4 regions of the Streptomyces sp. NPDC002580 genome follow, and region 2 is predicted to be linked to each of the others. Evidence: riboswitches for the same ligand, from Rfam matches in the RefSeq annotation. Region 2 holds a riboswitch; each other region holds the start of a gene.
What was found. A riboswitch is a leader RNA that binds a small molecule or an ion and turns the genes downstream of it on or off. The one in region 2 is predicted to bind cyclic di-AMP.
Positions count from the first base shown of each region.

Region 1: it holds a riboswitch for cyclic di-AMP, as region 2 does, so the genes downstream of both, ACFYW7_RS25640 (NlpC/P60 family protein) here and ACFYW7_RS17220 (transglycosylase family protein) in region 2, are expected to answer to the same signal.
Region 3: it holds a riboswitch for cyclic di-AMP, as region 2 does, so the genes downstream of both, ACFYW7_RS10285 (peptidoglycan DD-metalloendopeptidase family protein) here and ACFYW7_RS17220 (transglycosylase family protein) in region 2, are expected to answer to the same signal.
Region 4: it holds a riboswitch for cyclic di-AMP, as region 2 does, so the genes downstream of both, ACFYW7_RS30605 (transglycosylase SLT domain-containing protein) here and ACFYW7_RS17220 (transglycosylase family protein) in region 2, are expected to answer to the same signal.

Region 1 is NZ_JBIAQZ010000008.1:406,413-410,578, reverse strand. Features, by position in the region: gene ACFYW7_RS25650 (alpha/beta hydrolase) at 156-830, shown strand; gene ACFYW7_RS25645 (hypothetical protein) at 827-1,057, opposite strand; cyclic di-AMP (ydaO/yuaA leader) riboswitch at 1,543-1,715, shown strand; gene ACFYW7_RS25640 (NlpC/P60 family protein) at 1,724-3,511, shown strand; gene ACFYW7_RS25635 (hypothetical protein) at 3,609-3,926, opposite strand.
Region 2 is NZ_JBIAQZ010000005.1:99,045-103,210, reverse strand. Features, by position in the region: gene ACFYW7_RS17230 (cytochrome P450) at 1-478, shown strand, start outside; gene ACFYW7_RS17225 (transglycosylase family protein) at 728-1,630, shown strand; cyclic di-AMP (ydaO/yuaA leader) riboswitch at 1,813-2,007, shown strand; gene ACFYW7_RS17220 (transglycosylase family protein) at 2,012-2,710, shown strand; gene eno (phosphopyruvate hydratase) at 3,062-4,166, shown strand, end outside.
Region 3 is NZ_JBIAQZ010000002.1:876,951-881,116, reverse strand. Features, by position in the region: gene ACFYW7_RS10300 (helix-turn-helix domain-containing protein) at 1-576, shown strand, start outside; gene ACFYW7_RS10295 (DUF6126 family protein) at 603-719, shown strand; gene ACFYW7_RS10290 (tyrosine-protein phosphatase) at 764-1,561, opposite strand; cyclic di-AMP (ydaO/yuaA leader) riboswitch at 2,241-2,398, shown strand; gene ACFYW7_RS10285 (peptidoglycan DD-metalloendopeptidase family protein) at 2,403-3,317, shown strand; gene ACFYW7_RS10280 (SGNH/GDSL hydrolase family protein) at 3,643-4,166, shown strand, end outside.
Region 4 is NZ_JBIAQZ010000011.1:155,004-159,169, forward strand. Features, by position in the region: gene ACFYW7_RS30600 (HAD family hydrolase) at 1-678, shown strand, start outside; gene ACFYW7_RS30605 (transglycosylase SLT domain-containing protein) at 802-1,572, opposite strand; cyclic di-AMP (ydaO/yuaA leader) riboswitch at 1,576-1,736, opposite strand; partial or broken gene ACFYW7_RS30610 (CocE/NonD family hydrolase) at 2,181-3,732, opposite strand; gene ACFYW7_RS30615 (polyprenyl synthetase family protein) at 4,157-4,166, shown strand, end outside.

The DNA.
Region 1 (4,166 bases), on a different contig from region 2:
GGCTGTGGGAGGATCCCACCTCGGCCGAGTCGAGGCGTGCAGACGCGCCATGAGGGTGGAGAGGTGCCATGCGACGCTCCGCGCGGATGTCCGCCGCTGAGGTGTCCCGAACCGGTGTGTCCCGGACCGGACCGACCGGGGGTCCCGTGGCGCTGGTGCCGTGTCGCGCCGGCGGTCCGGGCGCGGGTCCGGCGCGCGCCGCCGTGCTGATCCTGCACGGCGGCATGGCCGACAGCGCGGACCCGTCACGTCCGTGGCATGCCGCGCGCGTGCGCATGCGGCCCTTCGTGCGCGCGGTGACCCGGGCCCTGCCCGGCGAGGACGTGTTCGTCGGGCAGGTGCGCTTCCGCCACAGGGGATGGAACGGCACGGACGCCGACCCCGTCACCGATGTCCGGCGGGCGCTCGGCGAACTGGCCGACCTGGTGGGAGAGGTTCCGGTCGTGCTGGTGGGTCATTCGATGGGGGGCCGCGCCGCCCTGAGCGCCGCGGCCGCTCCCCAGGTCCGGGCCGTGGTGGCACTGGCCCCCTGGTGTCCGGAAGGTGAGCCGGTGGCCCACCTCCGGGACAAGCGGGTCGTCGTGCTGCACGGCGACCGGGACCGGGTCACCGATCCCGCCGCCTCCTTCGCCCTCGTCCGAAGGGCCGGGGACGCCGGCTCCGCCGCGAGCGCCGTGCGGGTCGAGGGCGGTGACCACGCCATGCTCCGTCGCGCGCTCACCTGGCACCGGGCCACGGCCTCGACGGTCGCCGAACTGGTGAACCAACTCGACAGCGGCCTCGGACCGCTCCCCGCCGGAGGGCCGGGAAGCGAACCCGACGTTCTCTAGAACGCGGTCGGATCCAGCCGGTCGTCGGGGTCCGGGCCGGCCGAGAAGCCGCGGCGAGGGCCGCCCGTCAGCCGTGCGGCGGAGGCGGGAAGCGGTGCGCCCGTCGAGGGATCCCAGCTGAGGATCCACTCGAAGTCGCGTTGCAGCCGACGGGCTTCGCTTCGGACGAGCGTCGGTATGTCGCCGCGTTCGGAGATCAGTTGGGCATAGATCGGCGCATCGTGCACGTGGGGATCCTCGACTCGCTCTCGTGGTCTTCCGTGTCTCGAAGGTAGGGCCGGGAGCCGTTCCCAGTGGTCATCCCGCCGGCTCGGCCACAACCGGTCACGCTGTGACCATCGGGCGCCCTCGATGTCGAACGGGATGTCAGGGAAAGCCAGTTCCGCATGCACTTTCGACCGGTCCCGGGAAGGCCGGCCCGGGGCGACGGTCCCGGGGCGGGAGTCCCTGGTGGACCGTCCGGTGTCGGGCGGCGAAGACCGGCGCGACGTGCGGGTGTCGGGTCCGGGCGGAATCGCGAACGCCCTCAACGGAGTTGCCCGGCCGTCGTTTCGCGTACGGGGTGTGCCCTCACCGTCGCCGTATGAGACGGTGCGATGAAGGTCACGAAAATGTATCGGACATCTGGGACGTGGATCTTCACACAGGGTGCACAACATGGCTAAGTTGGCGACCAGGCCGCCCGATTCCCTCCGGCGAAGCCCGCCGGGCGGCGCGGCCTCCGCCGAGTCCTGTCTGTCCCTGTGGCAGCCGGAGCCGGGGACCCACCGAACTTGGGGTGAATCGGTCCGACTGCCTTACGGGGCAGGGACCGTAGGGCATACCTTCCGGAATCGTCCGCCCGAACCCGACAGCTAACCCGGTAGGCGGATGACGGAAGGAGTACCTCTCCCATGGCGCCGGAACGCACCCCGCCCACCCCGGGCACCAACCTGCCGAGCGTGCGGGACACCGACTCCGCGATGGCCTTGGCCCGCGAGTCGATGTCCGCCGAGGCGCCGGCCGGGCGCGAGGAGCCCAGCGGGGAGGAAGTCCGCCGACGGCTCTCGTCGCTCTACGACCATGCGGAGAACGCGACCGGCAACTTCAACGGGACCCGCGCTCTGGCGAACAGTGGCCGCAGGTCCGAACGCCGAGGTGGCGGCCAGGGGCGCGGGGACACCGATCCCGCGCAGGCCGACCTGATGAGGCAGTGGTTCGACGGAGCGCGCACCCGGCGAGGCCCCTCGCTGCCGGCCGTGCTGCCCGCCGACAGACAGCCGAGCCCCGGCCGGGACACGGCCCGCCCGGCGGCGGGCGGGAGCCGTCCGGCGGACGGCCCGACGACGTATCAGGTGGAGCGGGCCGCCCGCCCCGTGGCCGAGCTGACCGCGGCACCGGCGCGAGAGCTGACCGCGGGTCCGGCTCCCGAACCGACCGCACGCCCCGTCCTGGAACTCACCGCCGGTTCGGCGAACGGGATGACGGCCGGACGCGCCCCGGCCCCGGCACCCCCCGAGGCAGCGGTCCGCGCGGCGTCGCCCGCGGCGTCCGCCCCGGCCGCGGAGGCGCAGACGTCCCCGCTGAAGGTCAAGAAGGACAGTGCCCGGCGCAAGCTGGCCGTGGCACAGGAACTGATGTCGAGACACCAGGCACAGCAGAACCTGCCGGCCGTGCCGGCCCCGGCGATCGAGTACCAGCCGATGGCGGAGGGGCCCCGGCTCACCTCCTTCGAGACGGCGCCCCTGCCCCCTTGGGCCGCGCCCGCCCGCACGCCGTTCGCGCCGGGCCCGCAGCTCACGGCGTTCGAATCGGCGCCCCTGCCCACGGTGTTCCCGCCCGCCCCGTTCGAGCAGGCCCCCGTGCTCCCGTCGTTCGCACCGACCCCCGCGCCCCCGGCCTTCGAGTCGGCGCAGTCGCCGACCGCGTTCCCGCCGCCGGCGTTCGAGTCGGCGCCGCTGCCCACCGTGTTCCCGCCCGCCCCGGCGGCGTTCGAGTCGGCACCGCTGCCGACAGCGTTCCCTCCGGCGCCGGCACTCCCGTCGTTCGCGCCGGGTGCCGCACCCGTCGCGTTCGAGTCGGCGCCCCTGCCGACCGCGTTCCCGCCCGCCCCCGTGCTCCCGTCGTTCGCGCCCGCACCGGTCGAGGCGCCGCAGGTCGATGAGGCGTGGCGGCAGTCGTGGCCCGCCGGGAGCGGTGGCTCGTGGCCCGCGGCCGCGGCCCCCGCGCCCGCCGCCCCCGAGCCCGGGTTCGACATCGACCGCCTCACCCGTGCGGGTGCCGGTACCGGTGGCGGCATCGTCGGTGGTGCCGCTGTCGCCGCGCCACCGGTCGTCGCGCACGACAGTCGGGCCGCGCAGGCGGTCGCCTTCGCCCGTGCCCAGATCGGCATGCCGTGCGTGTGGGGCGCCTCGGGACCGGGCTCGTACGACCCGTCCGGGCTCACCCAGGCCGCCTGGAAGAGTGCCGGGGTGATGCTGCCCCGCGCGACCGGGGATCAGTCGCGGTTCGGCCCCGCCGTCGCCCTGTCCGATATCCAGCCGGGGGACCTGGTCTTCTTCCACGGCAACGTGAGCCACGTCGGTCTCTACATCGGTGACGGCGTGATGGTCCACGCCCCGAGCCCCGGTGCGCGGATCGCGGAGGAGTCGGTCCACTACGCCGGACAGGGGACGATCCACAGCGTCGTACGGCCCGCCTGAGACCCGGCCCGCCTGAGACCCGGCCCGCCCGAAAGCCGGTCCGGTCGGTTCGGTACGCCCGGCCCGGTCGGTCCGGGCGTACCGCGGCGGCGCTCCGTCAGAACTCGCTGTCGATCCCCGTGACGGCGGCCGGTCCCAGCGGGGCGTCGTCCTCGGACAGGCCGCTGTCGCGGAGCGCGCCGGAGACGAGCCGGACGGCTTCCGCCTCGGCGCTCCTGCGGTCCGCCGCCTCGACCTCGAGCCGGACGGAGAACGTGTTGTTCTCGCCGACGGTCAGCAGGCTCAGATCCTCGCTCTCGCCCAGATCCGTGTTCTGCGGGTCCTGAGGGCGAAGCCTGCGCTCCACGTCGGCACGGGAGGCGTCCGGGAGGCCGTGGACGAACGTCCCGGGGACGGTGATGACGTAGGTGGTCACAGGAACTCCTTGCGTGAGCGCCACCGCGGGCGTGAGGTGCGGTCGGCTGCGTGATCGCCCGTGTACCCCGCATTGTGCCGGGCACCCGGATCTTCTTCGCGTCGAGGCACGGCCCCAGCGCCCTCCGTGTCGGTGACCACGGTGCCCTCGCCGAGGAAGGGCGACCTCGGTCGCCCCCACCACCTTGCCGGAAGCCTGCTCGCGGTCGCTCGCTCCCACCGCCTCGCCCATGGACCACCG
Region 2 (4,166 bases):
GCACGCCCTGCTGACCCATCCCGGGCAGCGGGCCCGCCTCCAGGCCTCCCTCGCGGCCGGGGAGAGCGGGCTGCTCGAGACCGGTGTGGAGGAACTCCTGCGCTACGACGGGCCCGTGGAACTGGCCACCTGGCGGTTCGCGACGGAGGACGTGCGGATCGGCGGGCAGGTCATCTCGGCCGGTGATCCCGTGCTCGTGGTTCTCGCCGCCGCGGACCGGGACCCCGAACGGTTCGAGCGGCCGGACACGCTCGATCTCGCACGGAGTGACAATCAGCACGTGGGCTACGGGCACGGCATCCACTACTGCCTGGGTGCGCCGCTCGCCCGGCTGGAGGGGCAGACCGCCATCGGTACGCTCCTCAACCGCCTGCCCGACCTTCGGCTTGGGGTGGATTCGGCTGATCTGCGCTGGCGCGGAGGGCTGATTATGCGTGGATTGCGCACGCTTCCGGTGGAGTTCACCCCGGTCAAATAGGCCCTGAACGGCGCATCGGTGACCCTTCGACACCTTCGCCGAAGGATTTCTTCCGAATACCGGAAAGGGTGCCCTCGCGGCTACCGGAACGTGATGGTCCATCAATTTTGTGATCTTCACGTGATCTGTACTGCATCGACTTGTGACAAGTGATCGAGTGCGACTACGTTCACCCATCAACGCGACACCCGCACCGAGCACTTCGTGGGAGTCGTCGTAGTCACCCGCCGTCACGCGAAAGGTTTCCAGATGCTCTCCGGGAACGGCCGTCACCGTCGCCCTCGTCAGGCACCTGCTCTCATCGTCGCCGCGGGGGTGGCCGGATCGGCCATCGCCATTCCGCTGCTCGCGGCGTCGAGTGCCAGCGCGGCCGACGGGAACACCTGGGACCGGGTGGCGCAGTGCGAGAGCGGCGGTGCGTGGAGCTCCGACAGCGAGAACGGGTACTACGGCGGGCTTCAGCTGTCCCAGGACGACTGGGAGGCGCACGGCGGCCTCGAGTACGCCCCGCAGGCCGACCAGGCCAGCCGCTCGCAGCAGATAGCCGTCGCGGAGCGACTGCTCGACGACCGGGGCCTCGCGGCCTGGCCGACCTGCGGGCCGCTCTCCGGGCTCGGTACGAGCTCGGGTGACGTCCAGGTCGACACGGGTGTCGAGGGCGATGCCGGGAGCGAGTCGGGCGGATACGGGTCGTCCGGTCTGTCGACCGAGCCCGACTCGACCCCTTCCTATGGTTCGTCCGCTTCGGGTGACTCCTCGGACGCCACTCCGGAACCCAGTGCTTCGCAGAGCTCCGACAGCTCCGACAAGACGGCCACCGAAGGTGACAAGTCGGGCAAGTCGGGCAAGAAGGGCGCCTCTTCGGGGGCTTCCGACGACGAGAGCACCGGTGCCGGGCGGCACCGCGGCGACAGTGCCGCCGAGCGGGCGGCCGACAGCCGAGGCGATGTCGCCGTCGGTCGGCACGCCTCGCGCGACGTCCTCGACGACCTGTACGTCACGGACGGCCTCTCGGGTTCCTCCGACTCCCTTCTCCTCGACAGCGGATGGGGCAACCTGTCCACCGCCGACGAGGACGCCGCGGACGCCGGTCCCGGCCTCGTCGTGCCTGGTCGGAGCATCGCCGTCACCGTCGAAACGCTCCAGCAGTAGGGGGAGTTCGCGTCACGATTCGCCGTGGAATGTCCGGTTTGGCGGAAGTGAGAGATGGGTCTCAGAAGCCCTGATCGTCTTTGAAATTCCGCCGATCGACTGCTTACGGTCGGACCGCTCGCCACAGCGGGCCCCGACGATCGCAACGCCGAATCCTGCCAGCGGCCGTACGGGAACACTCGTCGCGTCAAGCGCCGTAGGCAGGAGCGGGGGACCCAAGGTAAGCGCCGCGTCCGGGAGTTGAGAGACACCCGGGGACGGCTTGGGGTTAAGCCGCGTGCCGGACGTCCTGGAGACCAGGACCGAGGGGACGCGGCCGGGCAACTCAACCGGCCCGAACCCGACAGCTCACCTCGCAGGCGTCGGTGAGGGGATCACTCCATGCTGTTTTCCGGCAAGGGCAAGCACCGCCGTCCGAACAAGGCCACCCGCGTCGCCACGCTCGCCGGCGTCACCGGCGTCGCCATCGCCGCCCCGCTGATGGCGGCCGGCAACGCCTCCGCGGCCACCGCCTCCGAGTGGGACGCCGTCGCCCAGTGCGAGGCCGGCGGCAACTGGTCGATCAACACCGGCAACGGCTACTACGGCGGCCTGCAGTTCTCGGCCTCCACGTGGGCCGCGTACGGCGGCACCGCCTACGCCGCCACCGCCGACCAGGCCTCGAAGTCGCAGCAGATCACCATCGGCGAGAAGGTCCTCGCCGGGCAGGGCAAGGGCGCCTGGCCGACCTGCGGCGTCGGCCTGTCGAGCGCCGCGTACACCGGTGGCACCTCGACCCCGTCGACCCCCTCCGGCTCCTCCTCGTCGAGCGCCTCGCAGGACACCGCCACCCGGACGACGGAGCAGCCCGTCTCCCGTTCCGCGGAGCGCCCGGCCGCGCAGAAGACCGTCACCACCCCGACCGGCAAGAAGGTCAAGAAGGGTGACGGCGAGTACAAGGTCGTCAAGGGTGACACCCTCAGCTCGATCGCCGAGAAGAAGCACGTCAAGGGCGGCTGGCAGAAGCTGTTCAAGCTGAACAAGGACATCGTCGCCGACGCCGACTTCATCTACCCGGGCCAGCAGCTGCACCTCGGCTGAGTGCCGCGGCGCGCCGGTCGGTGACGGTCGCTTTCGGCGGACGGCGACCACCTCCCCGGCGGCGCTCGGCCCTCTCCGGGCCGAGCGACAGCTCTCCCCTCCCTGGCCGGGCCTTTTTGGGAAAGGCCCGGTGAGGGCCCCCGTTCCCCCGGGCTCCCCGCTCCGGTGCGTTCTCCCCCGTACGCACCGGAGCGGGGTTTTTCATTTCTTCTTTGTTTAGTTCAGGAACAATATGTACTCTCAGTTCTGCCCGAGGGGTGGTCGATCGGCTGGCCGATCCCCCTGGGCCGGTTAGGCTCATCCCGCGGGGCTGCCGAGCCCCGCGTAATCGCGTCACATCCCAATAAGGAGATGCTCGTGCCGTCCATCGACGTCGTCGTAGCCCGGGAAATCCTGGACTCCCGAGGCAACCCCACGGTCGAGGTCGAGGTCGGCCTCGACGACGGCAGCACGGGTCGTGCCGCCGTTCCGTCCGGCGCTTCCACCGGCGCCTTCGAGGCCATCGAGCTCCGCGACGGTGACCCCAACCGCTACCTCGGCAAGGGTGTCGAGAAGGCCGTCCTCGCCGTCATCGAGCAGATCGGCCCGGAGCTCGTCGGCTACGACGCCACCGAGCAGCGCCTGATCGACCAGGCGATGTTCGACCTGGACGCCACCGACAACAAGGGCTCGCTCGGCGCCAACGCCATCCTCGGCGTCTCGCTCGCCGTCGCGCACGCCGCTTCCGAGGCGTCCGACCTCCCGCTCTTCCGCTACCTGGGCGGCCCGAACGCGCACCTGCTGCCCGTTCCGATGATGAACATCCTGAACGGCGGGTCGCACGCCGACTCGAACGTGGACATCCAGGAGTTCATGATCGCCCCGATCGGCGCGGAGTCCTTCTCCGAGGCGCTGCGCTGGGGCGCCGAGGTCTACCACACCCTCAAGAAGGTGCTGAAGACCAAGGGCCTGTCCACCGGCCTCGGCGACGAGGGCGGCTTCGCCCCGAACCTGGAGTCGAACCGCGCCGCGCTGGACCTCATCCTCGAGGCCATCAAGCAGGCCGGTTACGTCCCCGGCGAGCAGATCGCGCTCGCGCTCGACGTCGCCGCGTCCGAGTTCTACAAGGACGGCAAGTACGAGTTCGAGGGCAAGTCCCGCTCGGCCGCCGAGATGACCGAGTACTACGAGGAGCTCGTCTCCGCGTACCCGCTCGTCTCCATCGAGGACCCGCTGTACGAGGACGACTGGGCCGGCTGGAAGGTCATCACCGACAAGCTGGGCGACAAGGTCCAGATCGTCGGCGACGACCTCTTCGTCACCAACCCGGAGCGTCTGGCCCGCGGCATCGAGGAGGGCTCCGCGAACGCCCTGCTCGTCAAGGTGAACCAGATCGGCTCGCTGACCGAGACGCTGGACGCCGTCGAGATGGCCCAGCGCAACGGCTTCAAGTGCATGATGTCCCACCGCTCCGGCG
Region 3 (4,166 bases), on a different contig from region 2:
CAGCTCCGGGCACTGCGCCGCGCCGCCTCCCTCACCCTGGAGGCGGCGGCCCGTGATGCCGGGCTCTCACCCGCCCATCTCTCCCGGCTGGAGACCGGGCAGCGCCAGCCCTCGCTGCCGGTGCTGCTCACGCTGGCCCGCGTCTACGGTACGACGGTTTCCGAACTGCTCGGCGAGACGGTGGCCGACCGTGACGCGATCGTGCGGGCCGGCGACATGGAACCGGCCCCGGCGGGCGGCTGGACCTACTGGAAGGCCGGCGCGGCCGGCCGGGGCATGCAGGCGCTGCGCGTGCACGTCCCGTACGGCTCGCAGGGCGACATCGTGCGGGTCCATCCGGGCGAGGAGTGGCTGTATGTCCTCCAGGGGCGGCTCAGGCTGCGCCTCGGGGACACCGCGCACGTCCTGGAGCCCGGGGACAGTGCCCACTTCGACTCGCTCACCCCGCACCGCATCGCCGCCGCCGAGCGCGACGGGGCCGAGCTCCTCTTCGTACACACCCTGCTGCAGAGCCCCGTCGCCGCGCTGTGCCTCGGCCCGGCCGCCGGCCACCTCACCCCGGGAGAGACGTCATGACCGAACCCGTAGAACCCCGCCGGTCCATGGAGGAGAAGTTCCCGCGCGCCCTGTGGGTGCGGCTGATCATCTACGTCGCCGTCGGCCACGTCTTCGCGGCCTTCATCTACCTGCTCTTCACGCTGGGCGCGCACAACCAGTAGCGCCCGGACCCGGCGCGATCGGCGGGGGCCCGGGCCGCCCGGGCTCAGTCCAGGAGTCGCTCGCGCAGGCGTTCGCGCAGCTCGGGCGTCAGCCCCAGACCCTGTTCCAGATAGGTGTCGACGCCGCCCCAGGTCTCCTCGATCGTGTCGAACGCGGCCGTCAGGTACTCCGCGCGCGCGTCGAAGAGGGGGCTGAGCAGCTCCATGACCTCGGGGGAGTACGCGGCGGCCGAGGTGTTGCTGCGGCGCACCTTGTAGCGGCGGTGCGTGGCGTTCGACTCCAGGTAGTCGGCCACGATCGCGTCGCGCTCGACGCCGAGGGCGAGCAGGGTGACGGCGATGGACAGACCGGCCCGGTCCTTGCCGGCGGCGCAGTGCATCAGCGCGGGCACGCTGTCCTCGGTCAGCGCGCGCAGCACCTGGGAGTGCTCGGCGGTGCGCTCCTTGATGATCGTGCGGTAGGAGTTGATCATGCGGTTCGCGCCCTTGCCGTCGCCGAGGATCGCGTGCAGCTGGTCGAGGTCGCCGTCACGGACCATCTTCCAGAACTCGCTCCCGTCGGCCGGGTCGCTCAGCGGGAGATTCACGTTCCGGACGCCCGGCAGTTCGACGTCCGGGCCCTCCAGCCGCTGGTCCGCCGCGTTGCGGAAGTCGAAGATCGTGTGGAGTCCCAGGGAGATGAGGAACGCGGCGTCCTCCTCCGTGGCGTGCGCGAGGTGGCCGCTGCGGAACAGGTGCCCGTAGCGCACTCGTCGGCCGTCCGCGGTGGGCAGCCCGCCCACGTCGCGGAAGTTGCGCACTCCGCCGAGCTCGGGCTCGGTCGACGGGACCTGCTGCGTCACGGGGGCTCCTCCCCTTCGGCCGTCGGTGTCACCGGGCTGGACTCGGCGTCGATCGTCGGCAGTTGTCTTCGGCTCGCGCTCCCGACGATACGACATGGGTTCCTGGGGCAATGAGTCGTCCACAGGCGGTCACATGACACCCCGCACCACCCCCGGTGAGCGGCCGTGACGGGGCCGCGGAGCGAACCCCCGGCACGGCGCGCGCTCGCCGCGGCGGTACGGAGCTCCGCGGGGGATCCGGTCAGCCTGCCGCATAAAGCGTATGAACGTCATGGAATCGGCTGAATCGACCGAAGTGACGCGCCGGTGCGTCATGGTTCGAGTGCGAGCCGCACAAGGGGTCGGATGTGGAAGATATCCGCCGGTGTCGCATGTGGCCGTTCTGTCTGAATTGGTGGGTAAATTCCAACTGTCCCTGAAATGGGGTGTCGTGGGACAAGTCGCGTGAGGAGCGTCATATTCGTGACGATGCGTTGCCGTCGTCCTTTCTCAACCCGCCCGCATTCCCGGGCCGGTTGAGGGACCGGAAAGATCGTCATTCCACGGAGGGTGACGGCGAATACCGCATGGATCAAGAAAGGCGAGCGCACGGAAATCGCCCATAGTTGTCGACACGCTCGCATCTCGCTTACGTTCTGCCTCAATCCGGACGGACGCCCAATCCTGCCGCCGCCCGGAATCCGCACACTCACCCGTACACGGCAGGAGCGGGGGACCCACAGGTTTCGTGCCTGGTCCGGTCTCCGGAACAGGCTAGGGGTACAGCCGCGCAGCAGCGCGGCCGGGCATCTCCAGTCCGCACCCGACAGCTCACCCCGCAGGCGCCGGAGAGGAAATCGTCATGCCCGCGAAGGGTAAGCACCGCCGTCCCAAGTCCTTGCGAATCAGCCGCTCGATCGCCGTGGCCGGTACCGGTGGCGCCGCGCTCGCGCTGCCGCTGATGGGAGCCGCCGGCGCCCACGCCGCGACCCCGGCCGCCGTCACGCAGCACGTCGAGAAGGCCCCGGCCGCCGCTCCCGCCGCCGCGAAGGCCGGCACGAAGTCCGGCACGACGAAGACGTACGCCGTGAAGTCCGGCGACTACCTCTCGAAGATCGCCGACGAGCAGAACGTCAGCGGCGGCTGGAAGAAGATCTACTCCGACAACCGCTCCGCCATCGGCGGCGACCCGTCGCTGATCCACCCCGGCCTGAAGCTGTCGCTCGGCGAGAAGGCCGCCGCCACCGGCGCCACCCACGCGTCCACCCGGACGGCGGCCCCGGCCGCGAAGCCCGCCCAGGCGACCCAGGCCGCGAAGACCGCGGAGGCTGCCCCGGCCACCGAGTCGGCCCCCGCCGCCAACGGTTCCGGCTACACCCTGCCCGTCGAGGGCTCCGGCGTCGGCACCAGCTACAAGACCGCGGGCAGCATGTGGTCCAGCGGCTACCACACGGGCGTGGACTTCGTGGTCCCCACCGGCACCACCCTCAAGTCGATCGCCGCGGGCACCGTCGTCTCCGCGGGCTGGGGCGGCGCCTACGGCAACCAGGTCGTCATCCAGCACGCCGACGGCAAGTACTCCCAGTACGCGCACCTGTCGTCCCTGTCCGTCTCGGCCGGGCAGACCGTGACCGAGGGCCAGCAGATCGGCCTCTCCGGAGCGACCGGCAACGTCACCGGACCGCACCTGCACTTCGAGATCCGCACCACGCCGGACTACGGCTCGGACGTCGACCCCGTCGCGTACCTGCGCTCGCACGGTGTCACCGTCGGCTGACGCCGTGACCCGTACCCCCACCGCATCCTGCTCCTGACGGCAGGACCGCATCCGTAGGCCGGACCCCACGATCCCCGGGGTCCGGCCTGCGGTGTTTCCCGCACAAGGCGCGCGAACCCCCGTGGGGATTCCCCGCGTGATTTCCCGGCCCGAGTGTGATCGCTGCTTCAACAGCCCCTCTCGGGGCCCTATTCCAGAGTTGACCAACACTTGGTCAGTGGCTTATGTCACCGCCCGTCAACCCCTCCCTACGGTCGCGTAGCTCACATCGAAAGGTGAATGATGGCTCGATGTGGCAGACGATTCGAAGAGTGACAACAGATCAGTGATCGGGTCGTACGTGGCGGTGGGGGACAGCTTCACCGAAGGCGTCGGCGACCCTGGCCCCGACGGGGCCTTCGTCGGTTGGGCGGACCGCTTCGCGGTGCTTCTCGCGGACCGGCGGCCCGAGGGCGACTTCGACTACACCAATCTCGCCGTGCGCGGCAAACTGCTCGACCAGATCGTCGAGACCCAGCTCGTGCGGGCCAAGGAACTCGGCCCGGACATGGTCTCGTTCTGCGCGGGCGGCAACGACATCATCCGGCCCGGTACCGACCCCGACGAGGTCGCGGAGCGCTTCGAGCGCGCGGTCGCCGACCTCACCTCCGCCGTCGGCACCGTCATGGTGACCACCGGCTTCGACACCCGTGACGTCCCCGTGCTCAAGCATCTGCGCGGCAAGATCGCCACGTACAACGGACACGTGCGGGCCATCGCGGACCGCTACGGCTGTCCCGTCCTCGACCTCTGGTCCCTGAAGACCATCCAGGACCGCCGCGCCTGGGACGGCGACCGCTTGCACCTCTC
Region 4 (4,166 bases), on a different contig from region 2:
GTGGTGACGGGCCGCCCCGCGCCGCGCGTGCGACCGCTGCTCGACGAACTCGGCGGTGAGGGACTGGCGGTGTGCGGACAGGGGGCGCAGCTGTACGACGCCGGGGCGGACCGGATGCTCTGGTCGGTGACCCTGGACAGGGAACTGGCGGAGACGGCGCTCGGCAAGATCGAGGCGGAGGTCGGGATGCTGTACGCGGCGGTCGACCAGGACGGCGTGGACGGGCTGACGCTCATCGAGCCGGGGTACGTGATGCCGCATCCGACCCTGCCGGCGGTGCGGGTGCGGCGGCGGGACGACCTCTGGTCGGAGCCGATCAGCAAGGTGCTGCTCCGTCACCCCTTGTTGTCCGACGACGAGTTGGCGTCGGCGGCGCGAGGAGTGGTCGGCTCGCTCGCGACGGTCACGATGTCCGGGCCCGGCACCGTCGAACTCCAGCCATGCGGGGTGACCAAGGCGACGGGCCTCGCTCTGGCGGCGGCGCATCTGGGGCTCAGCCCCTCGGCGACGCTCGCCTTCGGAGACATGCCCAACGACATCCCGATGTTCGACTGGGCCGCCCGTGGCGTGGCGATGGCCAACGCCCATCCGGAACTGAAGGCGGTGGCCGACGAGGTCACGCTGTCGAACGAGGACGACGGGATCGCGGTCGTCCTGGAGCGCCTCTTCGGCTTCTAGGGGTCGTCGGCCGAGGGGCCCGACGCCGGCGAGTCGGCGTGCGGCGCCCACGACGACGCACCCGTCGGCGGGCCCGGGTACGGGCCGCCGACGGGTGCGGGTGCGATCGGTGCCGCGGTGTGATCAGTAGGCGCCGTTGACGTTGTCGATGGAGCCGTAGGTCTTGGCCGCGTAGTTGCAGGCCGCGGTGATGTTCGCGACCGGGTCGTAGGGGTCCATCGACGTGCCGGGGACGTGGAAGGCCCGGAACGTGGGGTCGATGACCTGGAGCAGGCCCTTGGAGGGGGTGCCCGCGACGGCGTTGGAGTCCCAGTTGTTGATGGCGAGCGGGTTGCCGGACGACTCGCGCATCACGTTGCGGTGGATGCCGTCGTAGCTGCCCGGGATGCCGTGCTGGGCCATGATGTCCAGCGAGTGCTTGATCCAGCCGTCGAGGTCGTTCGTGTACGTCTTGGCGGAGGCCTGGACGGCCGTCGTCGCGGCCTTCTTGGCGACTGCCGGGGTGGCCTTCGCCGTCGTGCCCGCGGCCGTCGGCTTCAGCGTCTTCGTGCCCACGGTCAGCTTCAGGCCCGGGCTGATCAACGCGGGGTTGTCGCCGATGACGGCGCGGTTCGCCTGGTACAGCTTCTTCCAGCCGCCGCTCTCGGGGTGCTTCTGCGCCACCTTGGAGAGGGTGTCACCCGCGACCACCTTGTAGGTGATGAGCTGGACGTTGGGGACCACCGCGGTCTTCGCGGCCTTGGTGACCTGGGGGGCCTGCGCCGGGGTGGCCGCGTGGGCGCCGGTCGCGCTCACGAGCGGGAGGGCGAGGGCTATGCCACCCGTACCGGCGGCGATCATGCCCCGAGTGATGATGTTGGACTTCGTGTGGCGGTGCTTGCCTCGTGCGGGCATGACTGGTGTCCTCTCCGACGCCTGCGAGGTGAGCTGTCGGGTTCGGGCGGGAGATGCCCGGCCGCGTTTTCGGGCGCGGCTTCACCCCAGCCGGTCCGGTGTGTCCGGATCGGCGGCTTACCTGTGGTTCCCCCGCTCCTGCCGTGCGTGGGTGGGTGGGTTTCCGGGCGGCGGCAGGATTCGGCGATCCGCCCGGGATCGACGGAAACGTATGCGAGAGCACATGTCCGGAACAAGGCCAGATTTGGCTTTGAAGATCTATTTCGCCTGTTTAGAGCCAGGGGGAAACGTCCGATTAAGGCGGAATTGAATCCTCAACTTGCCTTTGGTGAACGGGTTGGCGGGGGAGGGGTGCGAGGCGGCGGACCGGTTCGCGGGTGACTCAACTCACGAGGTCGAGGGTCATCAACGCGGCATGCCGGGCAAGTCGGGCATTGCGCCCTTGGGGGTGGGGTGTCGGGACGCCTCAAGGCGCCCGGCGAGCCCCTTGCGGAGGGGTGCGGGCCGCGGGGCGCGTGGCAGGGTCGGACCAGGGCGGGTGACGTCGTGCGCCGAGGGGGCGACGAGAGGGAACTCCCTTACCCGTAAGCCCTGTTCGTCCGGTTCTGTCAGCCGGCCGTGCGCGGGGTCCTCTTCTCCCGGGTCCGGTGGAAGACGACCTCGTCGCCGTCCTTGCGGACGAGCTCGTCGGACAGGACGAAGTCCCGCGCGTCGCACCTGATGGCGGAGGTCGTCTCGACGCGGGCGTCCCACGGCAGGTCCGGGCGGTGCAGCCGGATCGACCAGGTCGAGCGGGCGCGGGCGGACGACGGGTCCGACTCGTCGATCGTGTACGTCTCCCGCGCGTCCTCCGTGTGTTCGAGGCCGTCGGGATGCACGCGGGTGCCGCCGTGGCGCGGGTTCGCCTCGAGGCGCCAGGTGCCCGCGGCCACGTCGCGCAAAACCAGGCGCCGCGGGCGCGGTTCGTCCAGCGTCTCGGAGTCGGTCGCGCCGAGGGGCTCCGCCTCCTCCGGTTCCCCGAACGTGATGGACGGGTCCGACGCCCTTGTCCGTAAGGGGAGTTCGAGGGTGCTGCCGATCGGTTCGAGGGTGAAGCCCGCCGCCGAGCCCGGCCGCGGCCAGATCCAGGGCCAGTACGCCGAGGAGACGCTCAGCCGGATGCGGTGGCCCGCCGGGAACGCGTAGCCGATGGCGGACAGGTCGAACATCACGTTCTCCGTGGTGCCCGGACTCCAGGGGACCGTCCGGTCGCGGTCCCGGCGGGCCGACAGGTTCAGGGCGCCGCGGGTGACGAGGGTGGACGCTCCGTCCGGGGCCACGTCGCACAGGCGGGCGATCACCTGGCCCCCGGGTGGGCCGGACGTCAGCCGCAGTGAGACCCGAGGGCGGCCCAGCACCCAGGTCTCCGCCGGCACCGCGAACTCGAAGCAGGCCGACCGGGCGTCCTCCTCCCGCTGGTCCGGCGGCAGGTCGGCGTCGTCGCCGGAGGGGAGGAGGCGGCCCGCGTCGATCCCCGTGTGCTGAGGGGACCGCACCGGCACCGGGGCACCCTGGAGCGCGTACGCGACCTGGGTCACCGAGGGCGAGGGCCAGGCCGGGCCGCCGACCCGGCGGCCCGCAAGGTCCCCGTGCACGGCCGCCGGGGGGTGCGCGTCCATCACGTACGAACGCAGGAGAGGAGCGGAGAGCGCGCCGGTGTCCTCTTCCCGGAGCCGGTGGTCCCACCAGCGCAGCGTCTCCTGGCGGCTCGGGCGCGGGAGCGGCGATGCGGAGGGAGTCGCAGCCGCCCCAGGCGATCCCGAACATGCCGACCCTGCCGGTGCACCAGGACCGGTCGGCCGGCCAGCCGATCACTTCCACGCCGTCGGCCGGCTCGGTCTCCGAGCACCCGTCCGTCGGCGCGCCCTCCGAGTTGCCGTACCCGCGCGTGTCCACGCGGACGGAGGCGTAACCATGACCGGCGTACCAGGGGTGCCGCTGCCGGTCGCGCGGGGCCGTCCCGTCGGTCGGGCGATGCGGGTGGTACTCCAGGAGCGCCGGCCGGTACGGGGTCCTCGGTCAGCGGAGGCCAGATCCTGGCGTACAGACGGGTGCCGTCCGAGAGGGGGACGAGGACGTCCTCGTGAGTGATCTCGTGGGGAAGGACGTACGGATACGCATGGGCGTCACCTCGGAGGACGGGGTGCATCGTGTGGCGCGGCCGGGGAAGAGAGGAGAGGAGGGGCGCGGGCGGGCCTGGCTCGTTCCGGCGGGGCTGCGGGACGCGGTCAGCCCTTCCGGGGACTTCTCCGTGGGGCGTCGGACACCGGTCCAAATCTACTGATCATGAACATACCGCCGGTGATCCGCATGTGCCCGCGCGTCGGGGTACTCGTCGTTGGGGCGGGCAGGTACATCTCGTGTGCCTTACGGGTGTACTCCCGTATACCTGCTGGCGGAGCGAAGTCGGCCAGGGGACGGTGGGCGCTCGTGGTGATCGAAACGTGACCGGATACGCTGACTTGAGTGATGGCAGCGACACATCGACAAACCGTGTCATCGACCGAGTTCGCCATGTGATCGTCAGCAGACAGGAGAACCTCTCGTGACCGTCG